One region of the Nitrospirillum karajorum genome, then DNA from elsewhere that is predicted to be linked to it. Evidence: predicted binding sites of a transcription regulator. Region 1 holds the regulator's gene; each other region holds the start of a gene.
What was found. Region 1 encodes PhoB, which activates phosphate uptake and scavenging genes when phosphate is short. Its sites were predicted from a motif close to TNTCATAAAACTGTCA; they were not measured.
Positions count from the first base shown of each region.

Region 2: the regulator PhoB is predicted to act here: its motif matches at 1,931-1,946, upstream of UCD39_RS08425 (HesB/IscA family protein).
Region 3: the regulator PhoB is predicted to act here: its motif matches at 1,999-2,014, upstream of UCD39_RS21735 (OprO/OprP family phosphate-selective porin).

Region 1 covers NZ_JAZBQB010000003.1:1,124,674-1,129,864, forward strand. The annotation lists gene UCD39_RS18750 (ATP-binding protein) at 165-1,688, shown strand; gene phoU (phosphate signaling complex protein PhoU) at 1,926-2,690, shown strand; gene phoB (phosphate regulon transcriptional regulator PhoB) at 2,770-3,474, shown strand; gene UCD39_RS18765 (hypothetical protein) at 3,530-3,916, opposite strand; gene UCD39_RS18770 (FAD-dependent oxidoreductase) at 3,928-5,127, opposite strand.
Region 2 covers NZ_JAZBQB010000002.1:158,780-163,970, forward strand. The annotation lists gene UCD39_RS08410 (Rieske (2Fe-2S) protein) at 1-284, shown strand, start outside; gene UCD39_RS08415 (hypothetical protein) at 304-924, opposite strand; gene UCD39_RS08420 (hypothetical protein) at 1,180-1,770, opposite strand; gene UCD39_RS08425 (HesB/IscA family protein) at 2,068-2,388, shown strand; gene UCD39_RS08430 (NifU family protein) at 2,400-2,705, shown strand; gene nifS (cysteine desulfurase NifS) at 2,728-3,909, shown strand; gene nifV (homocitrate synthase) at 3,935-5,062, shown strand; gene cysE (serine O-acetyltransferase) at 5,084-5,191, shown strand, end outside.
Region 3 covers NZ_JAZBQB010000003.1:1,735,329-1,740,519, reverse strand. The annotation lists gene pstC (phosphate ABC transporter permease subunit PstC) at 1-229, opposite strand, end outside; gene pstS (phosphate ABC transporter substrate-binding protein PstS) at 408-1,460, opposite strand; gene UCD39_RS21735 (OprO/OprP family phosphate-selective porin) at 2,159-3,772, shown strand; gene UCD39_RS21730 (DUF1003 domain-containing protein) at 4,051-4,956, shown strand; gene UCD39_RS21725 (LuxR C-terminal-related transcriptional regulator) at 5,124-5,191, shown strand, end outside.

The DNA of each region.
Region 1 (5,191 bases):
CGGTGGTGGGCCGGGCCCGGAATTAAACTTCCATGACGTGGGTCCCGCGCGCATTTCTTGCGCTATGTTCGGGGCAATGACCGGGGCACTGGACAGCGTTGCGCGATTCTGACCTGGCCTGTTCGGCTGGCCTCGCGGGAAATGAGCATGGGTGGGTTAGGGAGATGAGTCGTTTGGAAGCGCGTCCCGATCGTTTCGTGGCCATCGCCGTGCTGATGCTGGCGCCGACGGGCGCCCTGCTGGCGGCGCTGGTTCTGTCCGGGCGTCTCCACCCCTTGCTGGCGCTGGGCGCCTTCGTCCTGGTGGCGGCCGTGACCGCCGTGGCCCGGCATCTGGTGCTGCGCGACAGCCGGCTGATCGCCGCCTATCTCGACCAGGTGCGCGACCGGCGCACGCCCCTACCGCCCCCCCTGGCCCGCACCCTGACGGGCGCCGCCCTGCTGGAAGACATCGCCCACCTGCACCAGAATTGGCTGCGCCACAGGGAGGAGATCGAACACCGGCTGGCCGCCGACGAGGCGGTGGTGGAAGCCCTGCACGACCCCCTGATGCTGGTCGACGCCAAGCGCAAGGTGGGGCGCGCCAACAGCGCCGCCCGCGCCCTGTTCGGCGATCGCATGCTGAACCGCGACCTGGCGGTCAGCGTGCGCAACCCCGACGTGCTGGCGGCGGTGGACGCCGTGCTGGCGGGAGGCGAAAGCCGGCGGGTGGAATTCACCCTGCCCCTGCCGGTGGAGCGGGTGTTGGAGGTGCGGGTCACCCCCTTCCAGCCCGCGGCGGAGGATGGCGCGGACGAACGCGAGATCACCGCCATCATCACCCTGCACGACATCACCGCCATCAAGCGGTCGGAACAGATGCGGGCTGACTTCGTCGCCAACGCCAGCCATGAGCTGCGCACCCCGCTGTCCACCCTGGTGGGCTTCATCGAAACCCTGCGCGGCCCAGCCCGCGACGACGCCGACGCGCGCGACCGCTTCCTGGCCATCATGCAGGAGCAGGCCGGCCGCATGTCGCGCCTGGTGATGGACCTTTTGTCCCTGTCGCGCATCGAGCTGGATGAGCACACCCACCCCACCGGAGAAACCAACGTCGCCCAGTTGGTGCAAAGCGTGGTCGCCATGCTGGAGCTGAAGGCGGCGGCCCGCAAGATCACCATCAAGGTGCACGGCGGCGAGGATCTGCCGCGCGTGCAGGGCGATGAGGACCAACTGACCCAGGTGTTCCAGAACCTGATCGACAACGCCATCAAGTATGGCCGGGAACAGACGGACGTGGTGGTGTCGCTGGAGCGGGCGGACGCGCCGCCGGCCACGGGCGCCACCGGCATCCGCGCCCGCCAGAAGTCACCTCAGAAAGTGGTCGGCATCAAGGTGTCGGTGACCGACAAGGGCGATGGCATCGCGCGCACGCACCTGCCCCGTCTGACGGAACGCTTTTACCGCGTGGACGCCGCCCGCAGCCGCGCCCTGGGCGGTACCGGCTTGGGGCTGGCCATCGTGAAGCACATCGTGAACCGCCATCGTGGGCGCCTGACCATCGACAGCGAAGTGGGCAAGGGCAGCACCTTCACCGTGCACCTGCCGGGCGTGGAGAAGCCCGCTGAGAAACTGGGCGAGAAGGGGGAAAAATCCCTCCCACAATCCGCCCCGAATCTGTCACACGAAGGCGGTCGCGGCGCGGCTTGAGCCCTGAGGCGGCGGCACATCGCCGGACACACCCTACGTTCGTATGGTATAAGCCCTTGAGCGCAGGGCATTTTTGACAGCGGAATCCGCCCCGTGCCATGTCACAAAACTGTCGCCTGTTTGTAGCAATTCCATAGCGACCTGTCGCTATGGTCCACCCTGCCCGACCGGCGACGTCCCGCCGGCCGCCGTTTTTCATGCCCCGGCCGGGACCGCCGGGGATGGGGTGGTAAGAGAATGCCCGCCGAACACACCGTCAAATCGTTCGAGCAACAGCTGCAGCGCCTGTCCAACCTGATCACCCAAATGGGGGGCGTGGCCGAAGCGCAGGTGGACGGTGCCGTGCAGGCGGTGGTGCGCCGGGATGTCGACCTGGCCGCCCGCGTGATGAAGGCGGACCTGCAGTTGGACGACTATGAGCGCGGGATCGAGCAGGAGGCCGTGCGCATGCTGGCCCTGCGCCAGCCCGTGGGCAGCGACCTGCGCGAGATCCTGGCCGCCCTGAAGATTTCCGCCGACCTGGAACGCACCGGCGACTACGCCGCCAACATCGCCAAGCGCAGCATGGCCCTGGCCAAGCTGCCCGCCGTGCGGCCCGTCAGCGCCATTCCGCGCATGGGCAAGCTGGTGGAAAGCATGCTGAAGGACGTGCTGGACGCCTATATCGATCGCGACGTGGGCAAGGCCATCGACGCCTGGAACCGCGACGAGGAGCTGGACGACCTGTACACCAGCCTCTTCCGCGAGGTCCTGACCTATATGATGGAGGACCCGCGTAACATCACCCCTTGCACCCACCTGCTGTTCATCGCCAAGAATTTGGAGCGGGCGGGCGACCACGCCACCAACATCGCGGAAAACATCCATTTCCTGGTGTTGGGCCAACCACTGACGTCCAGCCGCCCCAAGCATGACGAGTCCAGCTTTGTCGTCGGCCCCACGGCGGACGTCGACCTGCACGGCAGCGGCCTGCATGGGGCCGAGTCGCTGGATGACCTGTAAGTAGCGCCTGCGCCTGTACCGATTAGATTTCTCGACCCACCTGCCTCCGCCTGCGGACAGCCAGTTTTAGGGACACCCCATGAACGCCTCGTTGAAGCCCTTGGTCCTGATCGTCGAGGATGAAACCGACCTCGTCACGCTGCTGAGCTACAACCTGGAGAAAGAAGGCTTCCGGGTGCTGACCGCCAACGACGGTGAGGAGGCCCTGCTGCTGGCCGACGAGCAGGCGCCGCACCTGGTGCTGCTGGATTGGATGCTGCCGCTGATGAGCGGGCTGGAGGTCTGCCGCCAGATGCGCCGCAACCCCAAGACTCGCGAGATCCCCATCATCATGCTGACCGCCCGGGGCGAGGAGGCGGACAAGGTGCGCGGCCTCAATTCCGGCGCCGACGACTACATCTCCAAACCCTTCAGCCCAACCGAACTGGTGGCCCGCATCCGCGCCGTGCTGCGCCGGGCCGTCCCCTCCCTGGCGGAGGAACTGCTGCGCTACGGCGACATCAGCATGGACCTGGCCGCCCACCGGGTGCGCCGCAACAGCCGCGACATCCACCTGGGCCCGACGGAGTTCCGCCTGCTGCGCCACTTCATGCAGCACCCCGGCCGCGTCTTCTCGCGGGAGCAGTTGCTGGACATCGTCTGGGGCCACGACGTGTACGTGGAGCCGCGCACCGTGGACGTGCACATCCGCCGCCTGCGCAAGGCCCTGAACGAGGAGACGGAACTGGACATGATCCGCACCGTGCGGTCGGCCGGCTACGCCCTGGACATGAAGTCCGCTTGATATTTCCATATCGGCGGCCCGAGGGGATACCTCGTGCCGCTGGTCGGCCTCCGTATCATGCGGCGAGGGCGGCCGTCGCCAGGGTCGCGGCCTCGTCCTCCGTGGCGGCCACCTCCATCGCCACGCCGAAGGCCTTCACGGCGATGGCGGCTTGGACCTTGAAGGCAGCGCGTTGCGCCGCGTTCGGCTCCACCGTGATCACCGCGCGGCATAACGCCGCCAGGGTATCGCGGTTGCGCTTCAGCCACATACCGCGCAGGCGCCGGTCCTCATGCGCCTCCCCTTCCGGGGAATCGCGCATGATGATGACGAAGGGCACGCTCCGTTCCAACAGGGCATCCATTTCCCGTTCCCACTGCGGCGCGTAACCAGGCCGGGTGGTGCCGGGCCGGGTCGTCACCACGGGAAAGCGGCTGAGATCGTGTATCTCGAACAGGCTCATCCTCAATCTCCTTAAAACACATCCGCAAATAGCGCCGCAGCACCGACCTCCGAGAGGTGGATGGCGCGGGCCGCACGCACGCGCATCTCCGCCTCATATTCCCGCGCGGCCGCCGTGGGGGACGAGGTGCGGGACAGGCTGTCCGCCAGCACGGCGGCATCCCGCAGGGCGGTGTTGGCCCCCAGGCCACCGGCCGGGCTCATGGCGTGGATGGCATCGCCCAGGAAAGTCACCGCCGCCGCCGTCCAGTGGGGCCAGGTGCGGGCCAAGCGGGCGCTGCGCACCGGCAGCCGGGTTATGCCTTCCGGATCGGCATGCCGGAACAGACCGCGCAGGCTGGGATGCCAATCGCGCGCCAGATGCCGTGCCACCGCCGCCGGCACGGCATCTGGCAACGCCCCCATCATCCGCGAGCGCGGACCAATCAAGGCCCAGTAGAGATAGTCGGCCACGGGGGTCAGGCTGGTCGAAGCGCCCTCCGGGGCAAAGGCCGCAGGCGGAAACAGCATGGGCTCGATGATACCGGCATGGCCGTCGGCGAAGACCACGCTGGTGCCTGTACAGAGGTCGTCGCCCACCACCGCCCGCACCTGAGGCGTCAAAACGGTGCGGCCGTAGAGGCAGACCGCCCCCACATCCAGCGGCTCCGCCTGGGGCATCAACTGACGGCGCACGACGGAGTTGACACCGTCGGCGGCCACCACCAGGCCGGCGCGAACGGTGGTGCCATCAGCGAAGGCAATATGGGCGCGGCCGTCCGCCCCCACGGCCAGGCCCTGAAACGCGGCGCCGAAGCGCACCCGGTCCTCGATGCCCGAGAGCAAGATTTCCCGCAGCGTCTGACGATGGACGCAAAAGTCTCCCGCCGCCGCGCCACCCGCCGCGTTGTCCCGGCCTTGCGCATCGGGGGCCGCACTCCACACCGCCGGCGCGCGACCGGTCACCGGTGCCAGTTGGCCGTCCAGGAAGCGGCTGCGCGGGGCGGCCACGGCACAGGTGCGCCTGAACAGGTCATACAGGGACGGCGACAGGCACCGGGCCAAGGCATCAGCGCCATCCGCGTCGATGCGCACGCGATAGCCCTGGGACCGGCTGTCCACGGCCACGTCCCGCTCGTACACCACGCACGCGACACCGGCGCGCGTCAGTGCCTGCGCCAGGCACAGCCCCCCCAGGCCCGCCCCGATGATCGCCACCTGCGTCCCATTCATTCCGTCACCATCCGCCTAACTCCGCGCTGGAGTATCGATATCCCACCGAACGAGGCACTTGATA
Region 2 (5,191 bases), on a different contig from region 1:
AGGTGGTGGGCTACGTCAACCGTTGCCCGCACAACGGCGTGCCCTTGGATTGGGAACGCAACCAGTTCCTGGATCCGGACGGCACGCGGCTGATGTGCGGCAAGCATGGCGCGCTGTTCGACCTGGGCTCCGGACTGTGCGTGGACGGCCCCTGCCGGGGTGCGGCCCTTCAGCCGGTGACGCTGTCCGTCGAGGATGGGGACATCTGCGTCACCGGCGTCACGCTGGTGGAGGATGAGGAATTGGACGGCGACCTGCCGCCCTGCGAGGCGGAAGGGGTTTAGGATCGGCCGTGAAGCCGGCTTAGCGGTGCTGGGCCTTGTTCCCCTTGGGGCATTGATCCCCATAAGCGACGGCATAGGGGGAGTTGAAGCATCGGATCAGCCCGTCGAGCACACTGAGGTTGGCGGGCCATTTTAGCCCGGTGTCCTTGAACTCCTCCTCAAACCAGGCCGGTTCCGGCAAGGCGGCTAGACGTCGCCGTGCCGCCTTCAGCCCCGCCAAATCCCTGTTCAGGAAGGCGATGGTTCCCAAGGCGTATTCATAGAAACCCAGTTCCATCCCCCTCTTGTCGGGATTGACGCCCGCCATCATCAAAGGCTTGGCGGCACGGTAATCACCCACCAAGGCTTCCATTTGACCTGCATGCCAATACAGGGCGTGTAGGCTGCCCGGTTCCAGCTTTTGCCAATTACGGTCGATGTAGGTCTTGATCAAGTCGGTGGCCGCTTTTTTACAGCCGTCTTGGTATGCCAGCGTTCGCCAGCCCCCATTCATGTCCTGATCGAACGCCCTGGGTTCCAGTTGCATCATTTGCTCGGTATCGACCGTGCACTGGGCGGGTTTGGCAGGTTCATCTGCGGCCTGCCCGACAGAGGCGGTCATCACAGCGGCGAGCAAAAGCGTGATTTTGAATGCGGCCATGGCAATATTCCCCAGAATTTTATGTCAGCCGCTGAGTACCAAGGCCCCAAATGCACCGCCTGGTCGCCACCGGCTGCCTCCGTGTGGGCTATACAGCTTATAAGTTGCAAATCATTAGCATGGCAGCGGAGAAATGAAAGGGGCAAGCCAGCAAATAATAATTGAATAACTCTGCCAGTGGGGCTGTCGGGGCAACGCGCTTTGAGCGACGCGGCCCCGGTCGCCGGCCCGTGGGTGAGGGGCCAAAGGGCGTCGTCAAACCGGCCGGTTCTCATTGCGGTTCTTGACCGGCAGCATGCGCGCCACCCCGTCCTCATAGCTCAAGGCCGGATAGCGCCCGTCGAAGCGCAGGGCGATGTCCAGCAGGACGTCCAGCTTGCCGGCGGTGTCCAGTTTCTTGAGGTCGTTCTTGTCGATGCCCATCAGGTCCATCATCTCCTTCCACACGGTGGATTCATCGCAGGGCAGGACGATGAAGGCGATGCCGTCCAGGGTCACCGTATAGCCGGCCAGCAGGTCGATGTTATTGCAGAAGATGAAATACTTGCCGCTGGACCGCAGCAGGCCGGCCAACACCTCCGACACGTCCTTGAGATAGGCGAAGGAATGCACGTAGCCGGCCAGGACGGGCAGGGTGGCTTCCCCTTCCTGGGCATAGGTCAGCACCTGTTCCAGCTTGTAGTCGGGCGGGCGCTTTTCATCGGCGATGTGCGGCTGGAACTTCAGGGCGATGTCGCCACGAAAGCCGAAGCGGCCAGGCTTGGTCGTCGGCGCCTTCAGCACGGCGTTCATCAGGCGGTCTTCCTGGGCTAGGCGGGCCAGGGCGGTGTTCTCAAGCGTCGTCATCGGGCAGGCTCCTGCGGGGAATGCATCAAAGGAACGGCCCCGGGCGGGACCTCGCCAGTCTTCTTTGCAAACGCTTTGCCGGTCGGTCTTATGGGCGCCGGTCACCTGTTTTTATGGGGCTTTCCGGGATGGCGACCCCGCCCATTGCAGCAAACGCCCCTGTCGCAAACCCGACATTTGGGACGTGAACGCAACAGCGCTTGGGGGAAAGCGCCAGGTTTTCCAACGAATTGGCCAATGGCACGCGCCTTGCCAAGGGAAGGGGGTCACCCATCCACCCATCCTGGCAGGTGCCCCATGATCAACTTGACCCCCAGTGCCTTGAACGCCGTCCGCAGCGCCATCGCCGGCGCCGCGAACCCCGCCGGCGGGTTGCGCATCAGCGTCGATGCCGGCGGGTGCGCCGGCTACAAATACAGCATGGGCCTGACCGGCGCCGCGGAGCCGGAAGACACCGTCATCGACCACGACGGCGTGAAGGTCTTCGTCGACACCAAGAGCCACGAGTTGCTGGACGGCACCACCATCGACTTCGTGGTGGCGCTGGAAGGCTCGGGCTTCACCTTCGACAACCCCAATGCCAAGTCCGCGTGCGGCTGCGGCAAGTCTTTCGGTTGAGGGGGCCGGCCATGCTGATCCCCACGCTTGAGGAACAGACGATCGACCGCGCGGTGCCGGACGGAACGGAAGACCGCCGTGTCCAGGTCATCCGCGCCGCCATCGCGGAAATTCGCCCCGGCCTGCAACGGGACGGCGGGGATTGTGAACTGCTGGAGGTCGATGGCGACGTCGTGCGCGTCCGGCTGACAGGGGCCTGTGTCATGTGCCGCCTCAGCAGCGCGACGCTGGAGGGCATCCAGGCGCGGGTGGTGGAGCGCCTGGGGACCTTCGTCCGCCTGGTGCCCGTCCTGGGCCGCGCGCCGGGCCCGCACTGAACCGGCAGGGGGGAACCAGCCCATGAGCCCCGTCTACCTCGACAACAACGCGACGACCGCCACGGATGCGGAGGTGGTGGCGGCCATGCTGCCCTGGTTCACGGAGCGGTATGGCAACCCCTCCTCCTCCCACGCCTTCGGAGCGACGGCGGCGGAGGGCGTCCGGCTGGCGCGGCGGCAGGTGCAGTCCCTGCTGGGGGCGGCCCATGACCATGAGGTCGTCTTCACGTCCGGGGGGACGGAGTCCAACAACACCGCCATCCTCTCCGCCCTGGACAGCCAGCCCGGCCGAACCGAGATCGTGACGACGGCGGTGGAACACCCGGCCGTCCTGGCGCTGGCCGCCCACCTGGAAAAGACGCGCGGCGTCACGGTTCATACCGTGGGCGTGGATGGCGAGGGCCGGCTGGACCTGGACGATTTCGAGCGGGCGCTGGGGCCGCGCACGGCCCTGGTTTCCGTCATGTGGGCGAATAACGAGACGGGCACGCTGTTCCCGGTGGCGGCCCTGGCCCGCCAGGCCCACGCCGCTGGCGCCCTGTTCCACACCGATGCCGTGCAGGCCGTGGGCCGCGTGCCCATGCGGCTGCGGGATACCGAGATCGACATGCTGTCGCTGTCGGGACACAAGCTGCATGGCCCTAAGGGCATCGGCGCGCTGTATGTGCGCAAGGGCGTGCCCTTCCGCCCCCTGATGCGCGGCGGCCGGCAGGAGCGCGGGCGGCGCGGCGGCACGGAGAATGTGCCCGGCATCGTCGGCCTGGGGGCAGCCGCTGACCTCGCGGCGCGCTATTTGGAGACGGAGCGGGGCTGGATCGAGGATCTGCGCGACCGGCTGGAACAGGGCGTCCTGTCCCGCATCGGCCATTGCCATGTCCTGGGCGACCTGGACCACCGCCTGGCCAATACGGCCTGCATCGCCTTCGATTATGTGGATGCCGACGCGCTGCTGCTGATGCTGGACCGTGCCGGGATCGCGGCGTCCTCCGGCTCCGCCTGCGCGTCGGGCACCATGGAGCCGTCGCATGTGCTGCGCGCCATGCGCGTGCCCGTCGGCGCCATCCGGGGCGCCATCCGCTTTTCGCTGTCCCGTGACACGGCCGGCGCCGACATCGACCGGGTTCTGGATGTCCTGCCCGACATCGTCGGCCGCCTGCGCACCCAATCGCCCCTGTGGCGGGACCGGGTTCCCACCTTCGCCTGACCATCCCCCCAAAAGGAGACGCAGCATGCTGAAAGCACCGCCCATCGTCATCAACGACAGCACGTTGCGCGACGGCGAACAGGCGCCCGGCGTCGCCTTCACCGTGGCGGAAAAGGTGGCCATCGCCCGCAAGCTGGAGGCGGCCGGCGTGGATGAGATCGAGGCCGGCATCCCCGCCATGGGGCCGGCGGAGATCGAGGCCATGGCCGCCGTGGGCACCTCCCTGGAACGGTCGGCGGCCATCGCCTGGTGCCGCCTGACGGAGGCTGACGTCGAAGCCGCCCTGCGCACCGGCCTGTCGCGGGTCAACCTGTCCATCCCCGTGTCCGACCGCCAGATCCGGGTTAAGTTGCAGGTCAGCCGCCAGGACATCATTCCCCGCATCCGCCGCGTCGTGTCCTACGCCCGCGACCGGGGTTTGGCCGTGGCCCTGGGGGGTGAGGATTCCAGCCGGGCCGACATGGATTTCCTGCTGCGCGTCGTCGCTGCGGCGGAGGAGGCCGGCGCCCATCGTTTCCGCTTCGCCGACACGGTCGGCATCCTGGACCCCTTCCGCACCCACGAGATTTTCCGCCAGCTCTGCGCGGAAACGGACCTGGAGCTGGAATTCCACGGCCATGACGATCTGGGCCTGGCCACCGCCAACACCCTGGCCGCCGTGCGCGGCGGCGCCACCCACGCCAGCGTCTGCGTCCTGGGCCTAGGCGAGCGGGCGGGCAACGCGGCCTTGGAGGAGGTGGTGGCGGCCTTGGGGCCCATCGCCGGGCGTCATACGGGCGTGGACCTGACCCAACTGACGGGCCTGGCCGAACTGGTGGCGGCCGCCGCCGGCCGGCCCATCCCGGTGGCCAAGTCCATCGTCGGGTCCGCCGTCTTCGCCCATGAGTTCGGTATCCATGTCTCCGGCCTGCTGCGCGATCCCGAAACTTATGAGGCGCTGGACCCCGCGTGGTTCGGTCGCGTGCGCTCCATCGTCCTGGGCAAGCATTCAGGGATGGCGGCCATCAACAACGCCCTGAAGTCGCTGGGCCTTTCCCCCGATGAAGGTCGCGCCCGCCGCGTCCTGGATGAGGTGCGCAACTGCGCCGTGGCCTGGAAGCGCCCCATCAATGAGGGCGAACTGCTGAAGTTCTACGAGGCGGCTGGCGATTGACCGCGATGACGGGAGGCGGCGATGGCGGGGGAACCGGGATTATGGGGCGTGGTGGGTGAGGACATCGCCTGCGTTAAGGCGCGCGACCCGGCCGCCCGCCACAGGGTGGAGATCCTGCTGACCTATCCC
Region 3 (5,191 bases), 610 kb from region 1:
CGCCGAACTTCTCCGTCACCGGGTTCCAGATCTCGGTGGTGACGAAGCCGAAGCCGAAAGCCTTCAGGGCCGGCAGCGCGCCATGGATGAGGGAGATGATCACGCCGCCCAGGAGCGTCAGCACCAGGAGGGCGAAGAATAGGGTGGCGCTGCGAAACAGAAGGTCGTTGCGGCGCTGCGTGCGCGCCCGCGGACTTTCCGCGCTGATGTCCGATGCCTTTACCGCCATGTCCACCAAAGCACCCCTCCGGCCATAGGCCCTGCGATACTGAAAACGCGATGACCTAGAAACCCGGATGTCTGTGAAGGAAGCCGACAGAGAGGGAGAGGAGCCGTTGGCGACCCCTCTCCCGACCTCCGTCCCCCGGGGCTGACCCCGAGGGCGCATCCTTCTTACCCGAGTCCTGTTACTTCGACCAGACCGGCTTGCCGTCGGCGGTCTTGATCGTGGACCAGGACTTCTCGACCTGGGCGATCACCGCGGCCGGCATCGGCACGTAGTCCAGCTGCTCAGCGGCGGCCTGGCCGTTGTTGTAGGCCCAGTCGAAGAACTTCAGGGCCTCGGCGACAGCGGCGCCGTCCTGCGGCTGGCTGTAGACCAGGATGAAGCTGGCACCGGTGATCGGCCAGCTGTCGGCGCCCGGCTGGTCGACCAGCACCAGGTAGAAGCCCGGGGCGTTGGCCCAGTCGGCACCGGCGGCGGCGGCCTGGAAGGCCTTGATTTCCGGGCTGACGATCTTGCCTTCCTTGTTCTTCAGCTTGGTGAAGGTCAAGGTGTTCTGCTTGGCGTAGGCGTACTCGACATAGCCGATGGCGCCGTCGGTCAGCTTCACCATGTTGGCAACGCCTTCGTTGCCCTTGGCGCCCAGGCCGGCGGCCCACTGCACCGAGGTGTTGGCGCCGACGCGCTCGGAGAATTCCTTGTCTTCCTTGGACAGGTAGGTGGTCCACAGGAAGTTCGTGCCCGACCCGTCCGAACGGTACACCGGGACGATGGAGGTCTTGGGCAGGTTCAGGCCGGGGTTCAGCGCCTTGATGGCCGGGTCATCCCAGGAGGCGATCTGGCCCAGGTAAATCTTGGCGATGGTCGGACCGTCCAGCTGGATCTGGCCGGGGGCGATGCCCTTCACGTTGATGACCGGAACGACGCCGCCCATGATCATCGGGAACTGCTGCAGGCCCGCTTCCTTCAGATCTTCAGCCTTCAGGGGCATGTCCGAGGCGCCGAAGGTGACCGTCTTCGCCTTGATCTGCTTGATGCCGCCGCCGGAACCGATGGACTGGTAGTTCAGCCCCACGCCGGTCTTGGCCTTATAGGCCTCGGCCCACTTGGCGTAGATGGGGTACGGGAAGGTGGCGCCAGCGCCGCTGATGTCGGCAGCCTGGGCGGCGCCCACCATCATCACCGCGGCCGCGGCGGCAACCATGCCCTTCAGCAGGTTCTTCGGTTGAAAGTTCACGGGATTCCCCCACGGGTTGGAACGTCTTAGTCGACCATCTCGGGGCCCCGGCGGCCCGCCCAGGGGGTATGCCCCCGCGACCGCTCCTGATCCCGTCTCGACGGGCGGACCCTAAATTCCGGGTCCTGAACCTTTGGTGACGAGTATGTTACGGTTTTGTGAAACTGTGGGCCTATTGTCGCAGCCCACACCCCCGTTCATGCCCCGTACCCCGCCGCCGGCGCGCAACACCGCCGGTGGCGGGCGGGCGGTGCGGACCTCCGACGATTCTCAAATACTTTTCAAGCGTGCCTGTGCCGGCCTCCCCGCCGGATCTTTCTGGCCCGGCGGCCGGGCATTATCAGCCGGCGCAAGCAGGCACCCCGGTGCGCCCTATTCACAACACTATAGATGCAATGGAGGGGGGCCGGCTCTTTTTTCACCGGCCTTAGGCGCCCGCGGCTCTACTACGGTAGTCCGAAATTTGTTGCCCCGCCTTACTTTAAGCCCGCTAAAACACCCGACTCGGAACTGTTGCATCCCGGCCACAGGCGGCCCCTTTAATAAATCTGTCAACCTTCAGCAGTCTCGCTGTCATGCTATATTGCTACCGAGCGCTTCGTGAGGGCCGCGGCCCAAACGCTCCAAACGCGTGACGTCGGCCCCGAAACCGGGATTGGGCGGCATGCCGTAGACCGGATGATGGGAGAATCTAGGAAATGAACCTCAAGACCGTGTTGCTCGCTGGCACGGTGCTGGGCGTGGCTTTCGCCGCCGCCGGCGCCTCCGCTGCAGAAACCAAGAAGTCGAACGCCGCCTCCGCCACGGCCGCCGCGGCCGCCACCCCGCTGGCCACCCAGGCGCAGATCGACGCGCTGAACAAGCAGATCCAGGCGCTGCAGGCGCAGCTGCAGGCGATTGCGACCCAGACCGACGCCGCCAACAAGGCCGCCGCCGAGTCCAAGGCCGCCGCCGAGAAGGCCGCGACCTCCGCCACCGCCGCCACGGCGAACCTGCCCAGCATCACCTTCCCGAACGGCATCCCGACGTTCTCGTCCGCTGACAAGGCCTTCACCTTCCAGCCCGTCGGCCGCATCCACCTGGACTACGGCTACAACTTCCAGGACGCGAAGAACCCGGATAACCGTCAGGTCAAGGACATCACCGACGGCTTCAACTTCCGTCGCGCCTACATCGGCTTCGCCGGCAAGGCCTTCAACGACTTCACCTACAACGTTACGGCCGACTTCCCGGGCCGCTTCAACCAGTCCGGCCGTCTGCAGACCGCCCAGCTGTCCTACACCGGCTACAAGGGCTGGATCATCGACGTCGGCGCCATGCAGCCGGCCTTCACCTTCGAAGACAGCATCAGCTCCAACGACATCGGCCTGGTCGAGCGTCCCGGCATCAACAACGTCGTGACCGGCCTGATCGCCAGCGAAGGCCGCCTGTCGGCCGGCGTGCGCACCTTCGGCGATAACTATTTCGCCGACGTCTACCTGACCGGCGCCAACGTCAACACCAGCCCGTTCGGCAGCACCACGGTCCTGACCAGCACGACGGGTTCGACCGCCTCTGTCACTTCCAGCGCCGTCACTGGCGTGGCCGATGACCAGAAAGCCGCGTTCGCCCGCGCCGCCTTCCGCCCGATCAACGATGAGCACACCATCGTCCATGTCGGCGCCGATGTCGGTTACATGTACGCCCCGCCGCAGACGAACGGCGTGAACGCCGCCGGTTCGCATGTGCTGGCCCTGTCCGAACGTCCGGAAAACCGCTACGGCGGCCTGGGCGCTATCCTGAACACCGGCAACATCAACGCCAACAGCGTCGCCATCTACGGCGGTGAAGCCGCGGTGCGTTACGACAGCTTCTGGGCGCAGGGCGAAGGCTACCAGATCGACGTGACGCGTCGTAAGGTCCTGTCCACGGCCACCAACGACCCGAGCTTCTTCGGCTACTACGCCGAGGCCGGCTGGGTGCTGACGGGGCAGAAGCGCAACTACGTCGCCAACCAGGGCGCCTTCAGCGCCCCGACGGTGGACAAGCCGCTGAACCCGGGCGCCGGCCAGTGGGGCACCTGGGAAGCCGTGGCGCGCTACAGCTTCCTGAACCTGAACTCCGACACCTGGGCCACCAACACCGCCAACCGCGTGCGCGGCGGCCAGCAGGAAGTCTGGACCCTGGGCTTGAACTGGTACATGACCAGCAACGTCCGCTTCATGCTGGACTACCAGTTCATCGACCTGAAGAAGTACTCGTCCGCCACCAACAACACCCAGGTGGGCGACAACTGGCAGTCCCTGGGCGGCCGCGTCCAGTTCACGTTCTAAGGCTGGCCGTCCTTCCCCATGGGTCACCAAGGGCAAGGAGCGCCTGTTCAAGGGAAACCCCGCCGGTCCGCCGGCGGGGTTTTTCTTTGGCTGCGGCCCCCTGCCCCCCCCCGTCCGTTCTCCAGGCGGGAAATATCATCCCACCCGACGGTCGCGGAAAATTGTCATAGTTCGGTTATAGAAACGCTTATCAGTATCGGTGGCCCCCGGCGTCAGGGGTTGAGCAGCCAAGAGCCAGGATCAAGAGGACAAGTGCGATGGAAGAGGGGCGCGGCGGCATGAACCCGCAAGACCAGGGCGCGGCGCAGCCGGCACGGGACGAAACCCAAGAAGCCGCCATGGCTGCCGAACTGGCGGCCGAGGCCGAGGAACTGGCCGACATCGATCTTGGCGATGAGGGCAGCGACGACGGCGGCATGGATGACGGCGGGGAAGGCGTGGAGGACGAGCCCGGCCTGGACGGAGCGCCCGCGTCCGATGGTACCGCCCCGGCCAGTGGAAAGCGGGTCGCCTGCGGGGTCACCGGCAAGCTGCGCCCCAAGCGGGACCTGATCAGCCTGGACACCCTGCGCCCCAGCCTGGCCGTGCGCATCCGCCGCGACCATCCCGGCCTGCCGGCCGATGCCTTGGTCAGCCGCGGCGTGGTCGCCCGCTATCGCTCGTTGTATGTGGAAGAACTGCTGCAGCAGGAAAAGGGCGAGTTGACGGAGCTGGACCGCCAGGTGGCGGAGAGCATCGCCACCCACGAGACCCTGGCGGAGAACATCGAGGAAGGCTACGCCGAGGAGCGCACCTTGGGGGAGCGCATGTCCGATCATCTGGCCAGCTTCGGCGGCAGTTGGACCTTCATCCTCACCTTCGGCGCCTTCCTGATCGCCTGGATGATCTTCAGCGGCTTCGAGGGAGAGAAGTCGTTCGACCCCTATCCTTTCATCCTGCTGAACCTGATTCTCTCCTGTTTGGCCGCCATCCAGGCGCCCATCATCATGATGAGCCAGAAGCGGCAGGAGGCGAAGGATCGCCTGCGGTCGGAAAACGACTACCGGGTGAATCTTAAAGCTGAATTGGAAATACGTCATTTACACGAAAAAATTGACTATCTCATCCAGCGGCAGTGGAAACGGCTCACGGAAATCCAGCAGCTACAACTGGAAATTATGCAGGAAAAGCGCTACCGCCGTTGACCCGGCACCCCTTCCGAAACCCGTCAAGTCCTTTCCTGGCTAGCTACTGCGGGGTGAATACGCGAAAGGGCTAAAGCGACAGGACACAAGTGAGGGTTGTTTTATAATGCGAAAGGGCCAATATTAAACACTCCGAGCTAGTTGCAACTGCGTCGGAGGTTTGGATCATGGCCGCCCATGATGTTCTGGTGATCGACCCCAGTACCCTGTTCCGTCAGGGCTTGAGACAATTGCT